DNA from 4 places in the Alteromonas sp. ABV2_168 genome. Region 1 is predicted to be linked to each of the others. Evidence: predicted binding sites of a transcription regulator. Region 1 holds the regulator's gene; each other region holds the start of a gene.
What was found. Region 1 encodes MetJ, which represses methionine synthesis genes. Its sites were predicted from a motif close to TAGACGTCTAGACGTCTA; they were not measured.

Region 1 (3,168 bases):
GGGGGAGGAGGCCAGAGAAAAAACCGTCTGCAGCAGGGATGCTGCAGCCGAGCCTCCATGGATGGAGTTCCGGCGTGTTTTTTCTCTGGCCTTCGCGCCCAGCGAAGATGCCGGGAGAAATCCGCCTATTCAGCGCGAACGCCCAGCATGTGGCAGATGGCGTAGCTGAGTTCGCAGCGGTTCAGGGTGTAGAAGTGGAAGTGTTTTACCCCTTCTTTCGCCAGCACTTTTACTTGCTCCATGGCGATGTTTGCGCCAATCAGATTACGTGTTGCCTGATCATCGTCATCAAGCCCTTCGTACATTTTGTGCAGCCAGCCGGGTACGTGAACATTGGTGAAACCGGCAAACTTAATCAGTGTCTGATAATTCGTAACCGGCAGGATCCCGGGGACGATATCCAAATCGATACCGGCTGCAGCAGCACGGTCACGGAAACGCAGGTAAACACTGGTGTCAAAGAAGAACTGAGTAATTGCTTCAGAAGCCCCGGCTTCCGCTTTACGCTTCAGGTTAAGCAAGTCGAACTGGGCATTCGGCGCTTCCGGGTGTTTTTCCGGATAGGCGGCGACGGAGATATCAAAGTCTGCCACGTCTTTCAGCAGTGCCACCAGATCAGAGGCATACATTTCGGTTTTATCTACGCCCTTCGGTAAATCGCCCCGCAGAGCAACAATACGGCGAATACCCGAATCCCAGTACTCCTGAGCAATTTGTTTGAGTTCATCACGGCTTGCGTCCACGCAGGTCAGGTGAGGGGCTGCCTGTACACCGGTTTGTTGTTGAATGCGTTTAACAACATCATGGGTGCGGTCACGCTCACCACTGTTTGCACCGTAGGTCACAGACATATAAGAAGGCTTAAGAGGCGCCAGGCGTTCAACAGATTTCCACAGCGTTTGTTCCATCTTTTCCGAGTTAGGCGGAAAAAATTCAAAAGAGACATCAATGTCACGCAATTCGGACAATGACTGGTTTAAGGCGTCGATACCTTGTGCATAGGAAACCATTTTGTTGACTCACTCAATTCTTTGGACGTTTAGACGTCTAAACTAATTAATATATGTCTGGACGTCAAGAGGTTTACACGGCTTAATTGACCTTTTCGCTACATTGTTTAGAATTTCCGCTTATAAAGTAAAATAACAGGCAGTCCGAGATTTCACATGGCAGAATGGAATGGTAAGTATATACACCCTTACGCAGAGCATGGAAAAAAGAGTGAACAAGTAAAGAAAGTCACTGTTTCTATTCCGATTAATGTGCTTAAGGTGCTCACAGACGAGCGAACCCGCAGACAAATTAATAACCTGCGTCACGCGACGAATTCAGAGTTACTGTGCGAAGCATTCCTTCATGCTTTCACCGGGCAGCCGCTGCCTGACGACGACGATTTGCGCAAAGATAACCCTAACCGTGTTCCTGCCGTTGCAAGGAAAATGATGGAAGAGATGGGGATCGACCCCACCGCCGACAACGAAGAAGAATAAAGTAAAGCCAGAGCAAATCACTCTGGCTTTTTTGTATCAGGGGCAAGCTTAGTCTTGCCTGGCTGAGGGCGGTTCGATTTTTTGTAATTCGAATAGAGGCCTGAAAGTTGAGCGGAACAGGAGCACAATACCCAGGCTCATTACTCCGCCCGCAACCGCGCAGGCTACCGGACCAACTGCTGCCGTCACCGAACCACTTCTGAAGTCTCCGAGTTCGTTGGAAGACGCGATGAACAGGGAGTTCACTGCACTCACCCGGCCACGTAATGCGTCCGGTGTCATAATTTGTACTACTGAGCTTCTGATCACCACACTTATCATGTCTGAACCGCCATAAATCAGTAAAGCGAAGCAAGCCACATAAAGGTTCTGTGAAAAGGCAAAGCCGATAATGGAAAAGCTGAAGATGATCAGTGACCAGAACAGCAGCGGGCCATTGCGTTCAATAGCCCGCTTACGTCGTACCATTGTCAGACCGATAAGCGTCGCACCCACAGCCGGCATGGCCCGCAATAAACCCAGAGTTTCCGGACCTTCATGTAAGACGTCTTTCACAAACACAGGTAATATGGCCATGACACTGCCACATAGTATGACCACAAGATCAGTAAACAGCGCTCCGCGGACAACGTTGTTGTGCATCAGGTATTCCACACCGCTGAATATATCTTTAAGTGCCAGTTTGCGCTCTGAATGAATGTTCAGAGCGGGCAATAAAGAAAAGCCACCCAGCGTAAACAGGCCGAAAATGATGAGCACCCAGTAGAGCTGACGGTCGAGCGCCGCCAGTAACACGCCGGCGAGGAAAGGCCCCACGGTTAAGGCGATATTCCAGATAGAGCTTATGGCAGCCACCGCACGCCCCAGATGATCGGTGCTGACGATATTCGGCAACACAGACTGAATGGCCGGTGCGAAGAAAGCCCGCCCTGCGCCCAATACCGATAACGAGCAAAACAGCGCCCATTTATTCAGTTCCGGCTGATTCATCAGCAAAGCGACGGCCAGCACCACCAGTAACTGCAATCCGGCAGAAATTAATAAAATGCTTTTGCGGGAAAAGTTGTCTGCAGCCCAACCTGCCACGAGGAATAAACTGATCACCGGCACAATCTGAAAAATGCCTACCAGTGCCAGGTCAAAGGCCTCGCCGGTGGCTTCGTATAAATGCCAGCCTATACTGACTGCCATGGTTGAGCCGATAAGCGTGGTAGCTATTCGTCCGATGATGAGCCCGATAAGTGCTTTTGACCACATGAAATCTTTGTCCGTCAGATTAGGGGAAGCGGGAAGATAAACGAAAACGGGCCGGTAGTATAACCGGCCCGTAACAAATGAAGTCAGTATGCTTCAATCAGTCTTTGTTACCCGTGTATTTTGCCGGTAAGGATTCAACACCGGCGACGCCTGAGTCAATCGCTGCCTGTGCTACGGCACTGGCAATACGGTGAAGCAAACGGGGATCCATAGGTTTAGGAATAATGTAATCTTTACCAAATGTCAGCGATGCTGATTTACTGGCTTTCAATACTTCTTCAGGTACAGGCTCTTTCGATACTGAACGTAATGCTTCAACCGCAGCGACTTTCATTTCGTCATTAATGGTCGAAGCACGAACATCCAGTGCACCACGGAAAATGAACGGGAAGCACAGTACATTGTTCACTTGGTTGGGGTA
Region 2 (3,168 bases), on a different contig from region 1:
AACCGATATCAGCAACGGTTTGCAGGTACTGAGCTTCAATGTTGATACCTTTTTCTGCGAATGTCTGGTTAATCTGGTTCAGAACACCCGGACGGTTTTCGTGGATGTGCAGTAAGCGTGAACGGCCGGGGTGATCCGGTAAGGATACTTCAGGGAAGTTCACAGCAGACAGAGTTGAACCGTTGTCAGAGTATTTCGCCAGTTTACCGGCTACTTCAATACCGATATTTTCCTGCGCTTCCTGTGTGCTGCCTCCCACGTGTGGGGTAAGGATCACGTTATCAAACTGACGCAGCGGCGATTCGAATTCTTCAGTATTCGATTTCGGCTCAACCGGGAATACATCGATAGCGGCACCGGCAAGGTGTTCGCTTTCCATGGCTTCAACCAGTGCATCAATATCAACAACGGTACCACGGGACGCATTGATAAGAATGGCGCCTTTTTTCATTTTCGACAGTTCTGCTTTGCCAATCATGTCTTTAGTAGACAGGGTTTCAGGAACATGCAGAGAAACAACGTCAGATGTCGCCAGAAGGGTATCCAGTGATTTCACCTGCACAGAGTTACCCAGTACCAGCTTGTCTTCAATGTCGTAGAACTGAACGCGCATACCCAGGTGCTCAGCAAGAATGCTCAGCTGTGTACCAATGTGGCCGTAACCAATAATACCCAGCGTTTTACCACGGGCTTCGTACGAGCCGACAGCACTCTTTTCCCACTCACCGCGATGGGCTTTGGCATTCTTTGACGGTACGCCGCGAAGAAGAAGAATTAACTGGCCCAGCACCAGTTCTGCTACAGAACGGGTGTTAGAAAATGGTGCATTGAATACAGGAATGCCTTTAAACTGAGTGGCTTTTAAATCTACCTGATTGGTACCGATACAGAAGCAACCTACAGCAACCAGCTTTTCAGCGGCCTGAACCACGGCCTCAGTGATCTGAGTTCGTGAACGGATTCCGATAAAGTGAACATCTTTCACTTTTTCGATGAGATCTTCTTCTGACAGGGAGGTCTTCAGATACTCAACATTGGTGTAACCGTTACTGTTTAAGGTTTCAACGGCACTTTGGTGAACGCCTTCCAGTAGCAATATACGGATCTTGTCCTTGGGTAGGGATACTTTACTCATTGCCTCACATCTCGAATAGTTGGTTGCAAAAAGACATCTGGACGTCTATATGGGCAAAATAACAGATATCGTTGTTGGTTAAAAGCGCTATTTCATTCAGCAAGCCTTATATCCGGCTTGCTGATAGGGTGGTTAAGTTTAGTCGCTGACCGTAATTACGCCCGAACCGGTTGCTACCAGCACAATATCTGCGCCACGGTTAGCAAAAATACCGTTAGTGACTACGCCCGCCAGACTGTTAATAGCATCTTCCATTTCCCGGGGATTGATTATGTTCAGGTTGTGAACATCCAGTATCACGTTGCCATTGTCAGTCACCACGCCTTCACGGTAAACCGGATCGCCTCCCAGTTTTACCAGCTCTCTGGCTACGTAAGAGCGCGCCATGGGAATGACTTCAACAGGAAGCGGAAATTTGCCCAGTACCGGTACCTGTTTGGTGTCGTCTACAATACACACGAAGGTTTTCGCTACCGCTGCGACGATTTTTTCACGCGTCAGGGCTGCGCCGCCGCCTTTGATCATGTGCTTGTGTTCTGTCACTTCGTCAGCGCCGTCAACATACACAGAAAGGCTGTCTACTTCATTCAGCGAAAATACTTCAATGCCGTGGGCTTTAAGTTTTTCTGTTGATGCGTCAGAGCTGGATACTGCACCAACAATCTTGTGTTTAATTTCTGCCAGCGCATCAATAAAAAAATTAACCGTTGAGCCTGTGCCCACACCAACAATGGTGTCCGGCTCTACATATTTTATGGCTGCTTCGGCTACAGCTTTCTTCTTCGCGTTCTGATCCATAGGGGTTCTCCAAAGTTTTGCAGAAGTTTAACTGAAAACTGCAGGAATGGGAGACGAAATTAAGGGCAATTAGTCTTATCCGGCCGTATTACGCCGGAAGGTGTGATGATGAGATCCAGGGGGAAATCCCAGGGTTCAACCGGCAGTGCATCAACCTGCTGGCAATCATGCGCGATACCGGCAAGCTGGGGACGGGAAGCTGCGTTGCGATAAGGAGCCAGCGTACGATCGTAAAATCCGCCACCCATGCCCAGCCGGTTTCCTTTTTCGTCGAAACCGGTGAGCGGCATCAGGATTAAATCATGACGGGAAAAAGGTATGACATCAGGGCAGCGTAACTGAGGCTCAGCAATATTGAAGCGGTTACTCACCAGTACGGTGTTGTCATGATAGTGCAAAAATAGCAGATGCTGACGGTTAAACGGGTGCAGTACCGGCAGGCTGACGGTTTTATTCTGGGCTGCGGCGGTGGTAATGGTGTCCGAAAGGCTGACTTCTCCGTCGTTTGCCAGATATGCCGCAACATGTGTGGCGTGTTGCCATTCCGGCAGTGTCGTCAAGACACGGCTCAGGCGCTCAGGAGCCTGAGCCTGCGTCTCTTCAGACAGGTTGTTGCGGCGTAACCGCAGTACTTTGCGTAACTCCTGACGTGTTAATCCTGCGCTACTGATTTTTTCCATCGGGTAATAAGAAGAAACTTAAGGTGTCGTAAAGTGTATCATTATTCACAGGGAGTGTGAGGGCGGCATCAATGCCGGTTTGCCGCAATTGTTTGTCTTCAGTGAATAAATCTTCTGTTAAAGCCACTATAGCTAAACAGGGGTCCTGTTGTCTGAACTGAGTGATTTCTTCATTGGTCACCGCTTTCGCTGACAGCAATAACAGGTCATATTGCCGCGCCTGTAATTTTCGGGCGGCTTCCTTCACATCACTTTCCGTTTCGGCATCAATCTTCAGGCGGTTGAGTATGACGGTGATTGTTGAAACATCTTCCTGTGCTGACAAAATCAGTATTGCCGGGTTGTCTTTGATAAACGGAGCGACAAATCTCTTGCCCGCAGCATCCTCCTGATTCCCGCCAGTCTTCTCTCCGGCCGTGTCCGCCGGCACTGCAAACGTCACACAGGTACCACGGCCCTGCCAACTGCGCACTTTAATCTGGCCTTTCACATTATCAGCCAGACGGCGCAAGCCGGATATGGCAACCACCTCGCCATGCTCGCCGTCAGGGGTTG
Region 3 (3,168 bases), on a different contig from region 1:
GCTCCTGTGGCTGAGCCGGTCATAGCGCCGCCAGTCACTGATGATGTTACGGAGACGGCCGTTGAACAACTGAGCGGGGCAGTACCTCCGCCGGTCAAAACCACGCCTGTGAAAGACATGCTGGAAAATCGTTTTCAGGCATTGTTTTTTGAAGTGGCGGGGTTAACGCTGGCTGTACCGCTTATCACTTTAGGTGGCATTCACCGGATTGAAAAAGTGGGTGGGCTGATAGGAAAACCCAAATGGTTCAAGGGCGTAATGCTTCATCGTGATCAAAAAATAAACGTTGTCGATACTGCAATGTGGGTTATGCCAGAAAAATACGACCAAAATCTCGCAGAAACGCTAAACTATCAGTATCTTATTATGTTAGGGGACAGTTTGTGGGGCTTAGCCAGCGACAAACTGGTCAACACCGTTACATTGACCAGGGACGAGGTAAAATGGCGTGAGTCAGGAGGCAAGCGTCCATGGTTAGCGGGCATGGTAAAAGAAAAAATGTGTGCGTTAATAGACGTATATCAGTTAATCGCAATGCTAAATAGCGGCTTAGGCAGTAACGACCAGACGCCATAGCCCGGGGAGCCAGGTTCATGAATGACAAGAGCACAACGAATAACGCGCCGGATAACGATCAGGTGCTTCAGTGGGTTACCTATCGTTTAGGTGACGAAACTTACGGTATTAACGTAATGCAGGTTCAGGAAGTCTTACGCTATACCGAAATTGCGCCTGTTCCCGGTGCACCGGAATATGTGTTAGGCATTATCAATCTGCGTGGTAATGTTGTGACGGTTATTGATACCCGCGCCCGCTTTGGCCTTATGCCAACCGATATGACCGACAACACACGGATTGTAATTATTGAATCCGATGAGCAGGTTGTCGGCATCCTGGTAGACAGCGTTGCCGAAGTGGTTTATCTGAAATCATCTGAAATTGACAGTGCGCCTAACGTGGGTACTGAAGAGAGCGCCAAGTTCATTCAGGGCGTGAGCAACCGTGATGGTGAATTGCTGATTCTTGTAGATCTTAATAAGCTTCTCAGTGATGACGAGTGGGATGAACTGAGCAGTCTGTAATGTCATGCAGCGCCTGCTAATCCGGCGGGCGCTTGTCAATGCCTGTATCTTCGCTGCGCTGTTCAGCGCGCGCTATTATCAAAGGGAGAAAACACATCAATATGGACGTGCCGGCACTATCTTTACTCGCTGTTGCTACAGGGTTACTCGCCGTCATTGCTGTTATATGGATGTATTTTTTCTTCAACCGTCAGTTTAAACAACTCGACGATACTGTCCGCTATCAAAAAGAACACATCGATACCCTGCAACTGGAAATTAATGACCTGGAAAACCAGAACGGTGAAATGCAAACCCGTTCGATGGTACAGGGCAAACACATGCGGGAGCTGGCAGATCAATGCACACAACTCGAAAACCAGCTACGTGAAGTAAAAAGTCAGGACCCGTCCATGCGCTTATACACCCGCGCCGCTGAGCTGGTCAAAGCCGGTGCTGACGTCGAAGAGGTAATGCAAGCCTGCGACCTGCCCCGGGCTGAAGCTGAGCTGCTTATCAGCATGCATCGTCAGCGCAACTAAAGGTAAGTTCTCTCTTCTACCAGGGTTAGATTAATGCATTGAGCCGTTTAGACGTCCAGCCGTAAAGATGTTGACATCTATCGGGATTCAGCCACAATAACGTTATTATCCGTTAATTGTTGGAGCTGCCATGCCTATTTGTATTCCCGAACAACTTCCCGCGCAGGATGTGTTGTCAGGTGAGAATATCTTCACAATGGACAGCACCCGCGCAGCGACACAGGATATCCGCCCCATGGAAGTGGGGATCCTGAATCTCATGCCCAATAAAATTGAAACGGAAGTGCAAATCTTACGTTTGCTGTCTAACACACCTCTGCAGGTGAACGTGAACCTGATCCGCGTAGACAAATTAGCGCCAAAGCACACGCCACAATCTCACATGGACGCCTTCTATCACGACTTTTCTGAAATTGCTGATAAGAAATACGACGGTTTAATCGTGACAGGTGCACCGCTGGCTCACTTGCCTTATGAGGAAGTAAAATACTGGGATCAGATGACAGAAATTTTGGAGTGGGCGCAACGTAATGTGCAGTCCACACTCTATCTGTGCTGGGCGGCTCATGCAGCTATGTATCATTTTTACGGCGTGCAGAGAAAACTCAGGGAAACCAAACTTTCTGGTGTGTTTGAGCATAAAGTGCTCGACCCTTATAACGAGTTGCTGAGAGGTTTCGATCCGGTTTTTTATGCGCCTCATTCCCGTTTCGGGTATATTGACTCCGGTGAATATAACAGTGTTGAAGGTTTGAAGGTCATTACGGAATCTGATGAGGCGGGTGCATACACCATCGCATCTGAAGATAAGCGTATGGTGTTTGTTACCGGGCATCCTGAATACGATCCGGAAACTCTGCATGACGAGTATTTCCGTGATTTACAGGCGGATACCCATCCGGCAGTGCCGGCTAACTACTTTACAGACGATGACCCCGCAAAAGCGCCTTTGGTTCGCTGGCGCTCCCATGGTAGTCTGCTGTTCAATAACTGGCTGAACTACTATGTTTATCAGACAACACCTTATGATTTGAGTCAGCTGGCTGAGAAACCCCGGCCAAAGAGGTAATAAGTGACATCAGGTACAAAACAACAACTTCTGGATGCAGCGGCAAAGCGCGTTTTGATTCTGGACGGTGCCATGGGTACTATGATTCAGGAGCACAAACTGGAAGAAGCCGATTATCGTGGTGAGGCATTTGCTAACTGGCATTGCGATGTAAAAGGCAATAACGATTTGCTGGCGATTACTCAGCCGGACATTATTTATAATATCCATTGTGCTTATCTTGAAGCCGGTGCAGATATCATTGAAACCAATACGTTCAATGCTACCACCATCGCCATGGCTGACTACGACATGGAAGCGCAGTCGAAAGACATTAACCTTGCTGCTGCTAAGCTGGCCCGTAAAGCCTGTGATGAGTTTACTGCAAAAACACCGGATAAGCCCCGGTATGTGGCAGGGGTCCTCGGTCCCACAAATCGCACAGCATCGATATCACCAGATGTTAACGACCCCGGCAAGCGGAATGTAACCTTTGATGAGCTGGTAGAAGCCTACA
Region 4 (3,168 bases), 370 kb from region 1:
CGCTTTTTCAACGAAGTTAGCCGGTACATCACCATTTACACGGCGGCTGAATTCTGCTGCCAGTTCAGGGAACGCTTTTTCATAGGCTGCAAACGCTTCGTTCCAGTTCGCTTCTGCTGCACTGCCCTTCTCTTTGCCATCCCACTCAGCGTAAATATCCTGTGGTACTTCGAAGGCACCGTGGGTCCAGCCAAGTTCTTTGCGGGTTAATGCAATTTCGTCATCACCCAGCGGAGCGCCGTGACAATCTTCTTTACCTTGCTTGTTAGGGGAACCAAAACCGATAATGGTTTTGCAGCAGATTAGTGTAGGCTGTGTGGTATTCGCGCGGGCTTCATCAACCGCTTTACGGATTTGATCAGGGTTGTGACCATCAACACCGGCAATGACATGCCAGCCGTATGATTCGAAACGCTTCACGGTATCGTCGGTGAACCATCCCTCAACTTCACCGTCGATAGAGATGCCGTTGTCATCGTAGAACGCTACCAGCTTGCCAAGACCTAATGTGCCGGCTAACGAGCATACTTCATGAGAAATACCTTCCATCAGGCAGCCGTCACCCAGGAACGTGTAGGTATAATGGTCGACGATATCGTGGCCGTCCTGATTAAACTGTGCAGCCAGCACTTTCTCTGCCAGCGCCATACCTACGGCGTTGCTGATCCCTTGTCCCAGCGGACCGGTGGTGGTTTCAACACCCGGCGCATAGCCATATTCAGGGTGACCCGGGGTTTTAGAATGTAACTGACGGAAATTTTTCAGCTCTTCTAACGGCAGATCATAACCCGTGAGATGCAGCAATGAATAAAGCAGCATAGAGCCGTGACCGTTTGAAAGCACAAAACGGTCGCGGTTCGCCCAGTTGGGATTAGACGGGTTATGAGAAAGATAATCGCACCACAAAACCTGTGCGATATCCGCCATACCCATAGGGGCGCCCGGGTGGCCTGATTTGGCTTGCTGAACTGCATCCATGCTAAGTGCGCGGATAGCGTTGGCAAGTTCACGACGAGTTGGCATGCTAACTCCTTTAATAATTTGCTTAAAACTTTGACACTGACAACCCGGAGATTAATCCGGAAACGGATAGGAATTCCTGCTGCCGACTATGAATTTTCAAACTGGCGACTATTCTTACCTAAGCGCATAACCAGTTCAATGTGTTTTATACCGGGTGCACTTATCGAATTTAGTTAACTTATAACAATTATTCGGATAGTCGTTGCGCAAAACAGGTTCTCTGCTGACAGAAATCGTTTTTCGTCTTACTCACGTAATAACGAACCGGACTGTCAACGAAACGTAACAAATAGACTTTTAGACGTCCAGAAGTAAAGATGGTATTTTCATACGAACCCGGTACAATGCTGTTCATCGTCCGGGACGACAGAATATACCCGGGGGCGAACGAATATACCCAACCAGCCAGTCACTTAAGCTTATGATAGTGATGTATTGGTTAACCCAGAAATAACGGAGGATTTATGGCCGCACATTTATTCACATCGGAATCAGTCTCAGAAGGACATCCGGATAAAATTGCCGACCAGATTTCAGATGCTGTGCTTGACGCCATATTAGAACAGGATCCCAAAGCACGGGTTGCCTGCGAAACGTATGTAAAAACCGGTATGGTACTGGTAGGTGGTGAGATCACCACATCCGCCTGGGTCGATATTGAAGAATTGACCCGTCAGACGGTAAAAGAAATTGGTTACAACCACTCAGATGTAGGCTTTGATGCTGACTCCTGTGCTGTGCTGAATGCGATTGGTAAGCAATCTCCTGACATTAATCAGGGTGTTGACCGTGCCCGCCCTGAAGAACAGGGTGCCGGTGACCAGGGTCTGATGTTCGGCTATGCCAGTGACGAAACTGACGTATTAATGCCGGCACCGATCACCTATGCACACCGCCTGGTGCAAAAGCAGGCCGAAGTGAGAAAGTCCGGTCAGCTTGATTTCCTGCGCCCTGATGCAAAAAGTCAGGTGACTTTTATTTATGAGAACGACAAACCGGTGGGTATTGATGCCGTTGTTCTGTCTACTCAGCACAATGAAAAGGTCACCACAGAGCAACTTCGCGAAGCCGTTATGGAAGAAGTGATTAAGCCTGTACTGCCTTCGGAATGGCTGACCAAAAACACTCAATTCCACATTAACCCGACTGGTCGTTTTGTTATCGGCGGACCAATGGGTGACTGTGGTTTGACTGGCCGTAAAATTATTGTAGATACCTACGGCGGTATGGCCCGTCACGGTGGAGGTGCATTCTCCGGTAAAGATCCATCAAAAGTAGACCGCTCGGCGGCATACGCAGGTCGTTATGTGGCGAAGAATATCGTTGCAGCCGGTCTGGCGAAGCGTTGCGAAATTCAGGTGTCTTACGCTATCGGGGTAGCAGAGCCAACATCTATCAGTATCGAAACGTTTGGTACAGGTGTGGTTGATGAGAAAACACTGGTGGCACTGGTACGTGAACACTTTGACTTACGTCCTTACGGCCTGATCAAGATGCTTGATCTGGAACGTCCGATTTACCGTCCAACGGCTGCATACGGCCACTTCGGCCGTGATGAATTCCCATGGGAAGCCACAGACAAAGCAGAAGCGCTTAAAGCCTCTGTATAAAGACAAAAATAAAAGGTAGGCGGCATGTTCCCACATGCCGCTTTTTTTAATTTAAATTATTTTAAAAATAATTACATTTTCTCACTGGGATAATCATCCAAACCAACTACACTTAAGTATAAATCGCATTGCCTGCCCGATAATCAATCCCTAACTGAGCTGCAGACTCAGGCACACACATAGGAACCATGCCATGAAATACTTCTGGCTAGTGAGTTGTCTGACTTTATTAAGTACGCTGTGTCATGCAGGCGGCAGTGTGCTTTCTGATACGAAAAGAAGTCAGCCAGTATACGTTGCCTCCCCCTATCAGTCTGAAATTTCATTTCGCAGTCAGCGCCTGCCGGCCTGGCGATTTGGGGTGCGCTACAACCGCGAGCTGCCTTATCACGACCAGTGGGTTGACAAGATCAGTACATATCACTCAGTAGACTCCGTGAGGGTCTCGGCCAGCCGCTCTTTGTTAAAAGACTCCAGTCAACGCATATTCGCAGCGCTGCAAACCAGTAACGATCAACAGGCCGCCTATTCTGAC

Region 2: a site for MetJ is predicted at 1,166-1,183, ahead of serA (phosphoglycerate dehydrogenase). Genes of this name have one in related genera too.
Region 3: a site for MetJ is predicted at 1,644-1,661, ahead of metA (homoserine O-succinyltransferase MetA). Genes of this name have one in related genera too.
Region 4: a site for MetJ is predicted at 1,314-1,331, ahead of metK (methionine adenosyltransferase). Genes of this name have one in related genera too.

The regions. Positions count from the first base shown of each region.
Region 1 covers NZ_JBSWYQ010000003.1:57,680-60,847, forward strand. Annotated here, with positions in the region: gene metF (methylenetetrahydrofolate reductase) at 126-1,010, opposite strand; gene metJ (met regulon transcriptional regulator MetJ) at 1,167-1,490, shown strand; gene ACXAH4_RS05840 (MFS transporter) at 1,539-2,747, opposite strand; gene ACXAH4_RS05845 (malic enzyme-like NAD(P)-binding protein) at 2,845-3,168, opposite strand, start outside.
Region 2 covers NZ_JBSWYQ010000009.1:53,173-56,340, reverse strand. Annotated here, with positions in the region: gene serA (phosphoglycerate dehydrogenase) at 1-1,135, opposite strand, end outside; gene rpiA (ribose-5-phosphate isomerase RpiA) at 1,274-1,933, opposite strand; gene ACXAH4_RS14005 (5-formyltetrahydrofolate cyclo-ligase) at 1,993-2,613, opposite strand; gene ACXAH4_RS14000 (GAF domain-containing sensor histidine kinase) at 2,597-3,168, opposite strand, start outside.
Region 3 covers NZ_JBSWYQ010000015.1:43,527-46,694, reverse strand. Annotated here, with positions in the region: gene ACXAH4_RS19010 (chemotaxis protein CheW) at 1-576, shown strand, start outside; gene ACXAH4_RS19005 (chemotaxis protein CheW) at 594-1,082, shown strand; gene ACXAH4_RS19000 (DUF2802 domain-containing protein) at 1,121-1,603, shown strand; gene metA (homoserine O-succinyltransferase MetA) at 1,734-2,672, shown strand; gene ACXAH4_RS18990 (homocysteine S-methyltransferase family protein) at 2,676-3,168, shown strand, end outside.
Region 4 covers NZ_JBSWYQ010000003.1:422,794-425,961, reverse strand. Annotated here, with positions in the region: gene tkt (transketolase) at 1-1,023, opposite strand, end outside; gene metK (methionine adenosyltransferase) at 1,488-2,633, shown strand; gene ACXAH4_RS07440 (hypothetical protein) at 2,827-3,168, shown strand, end outside.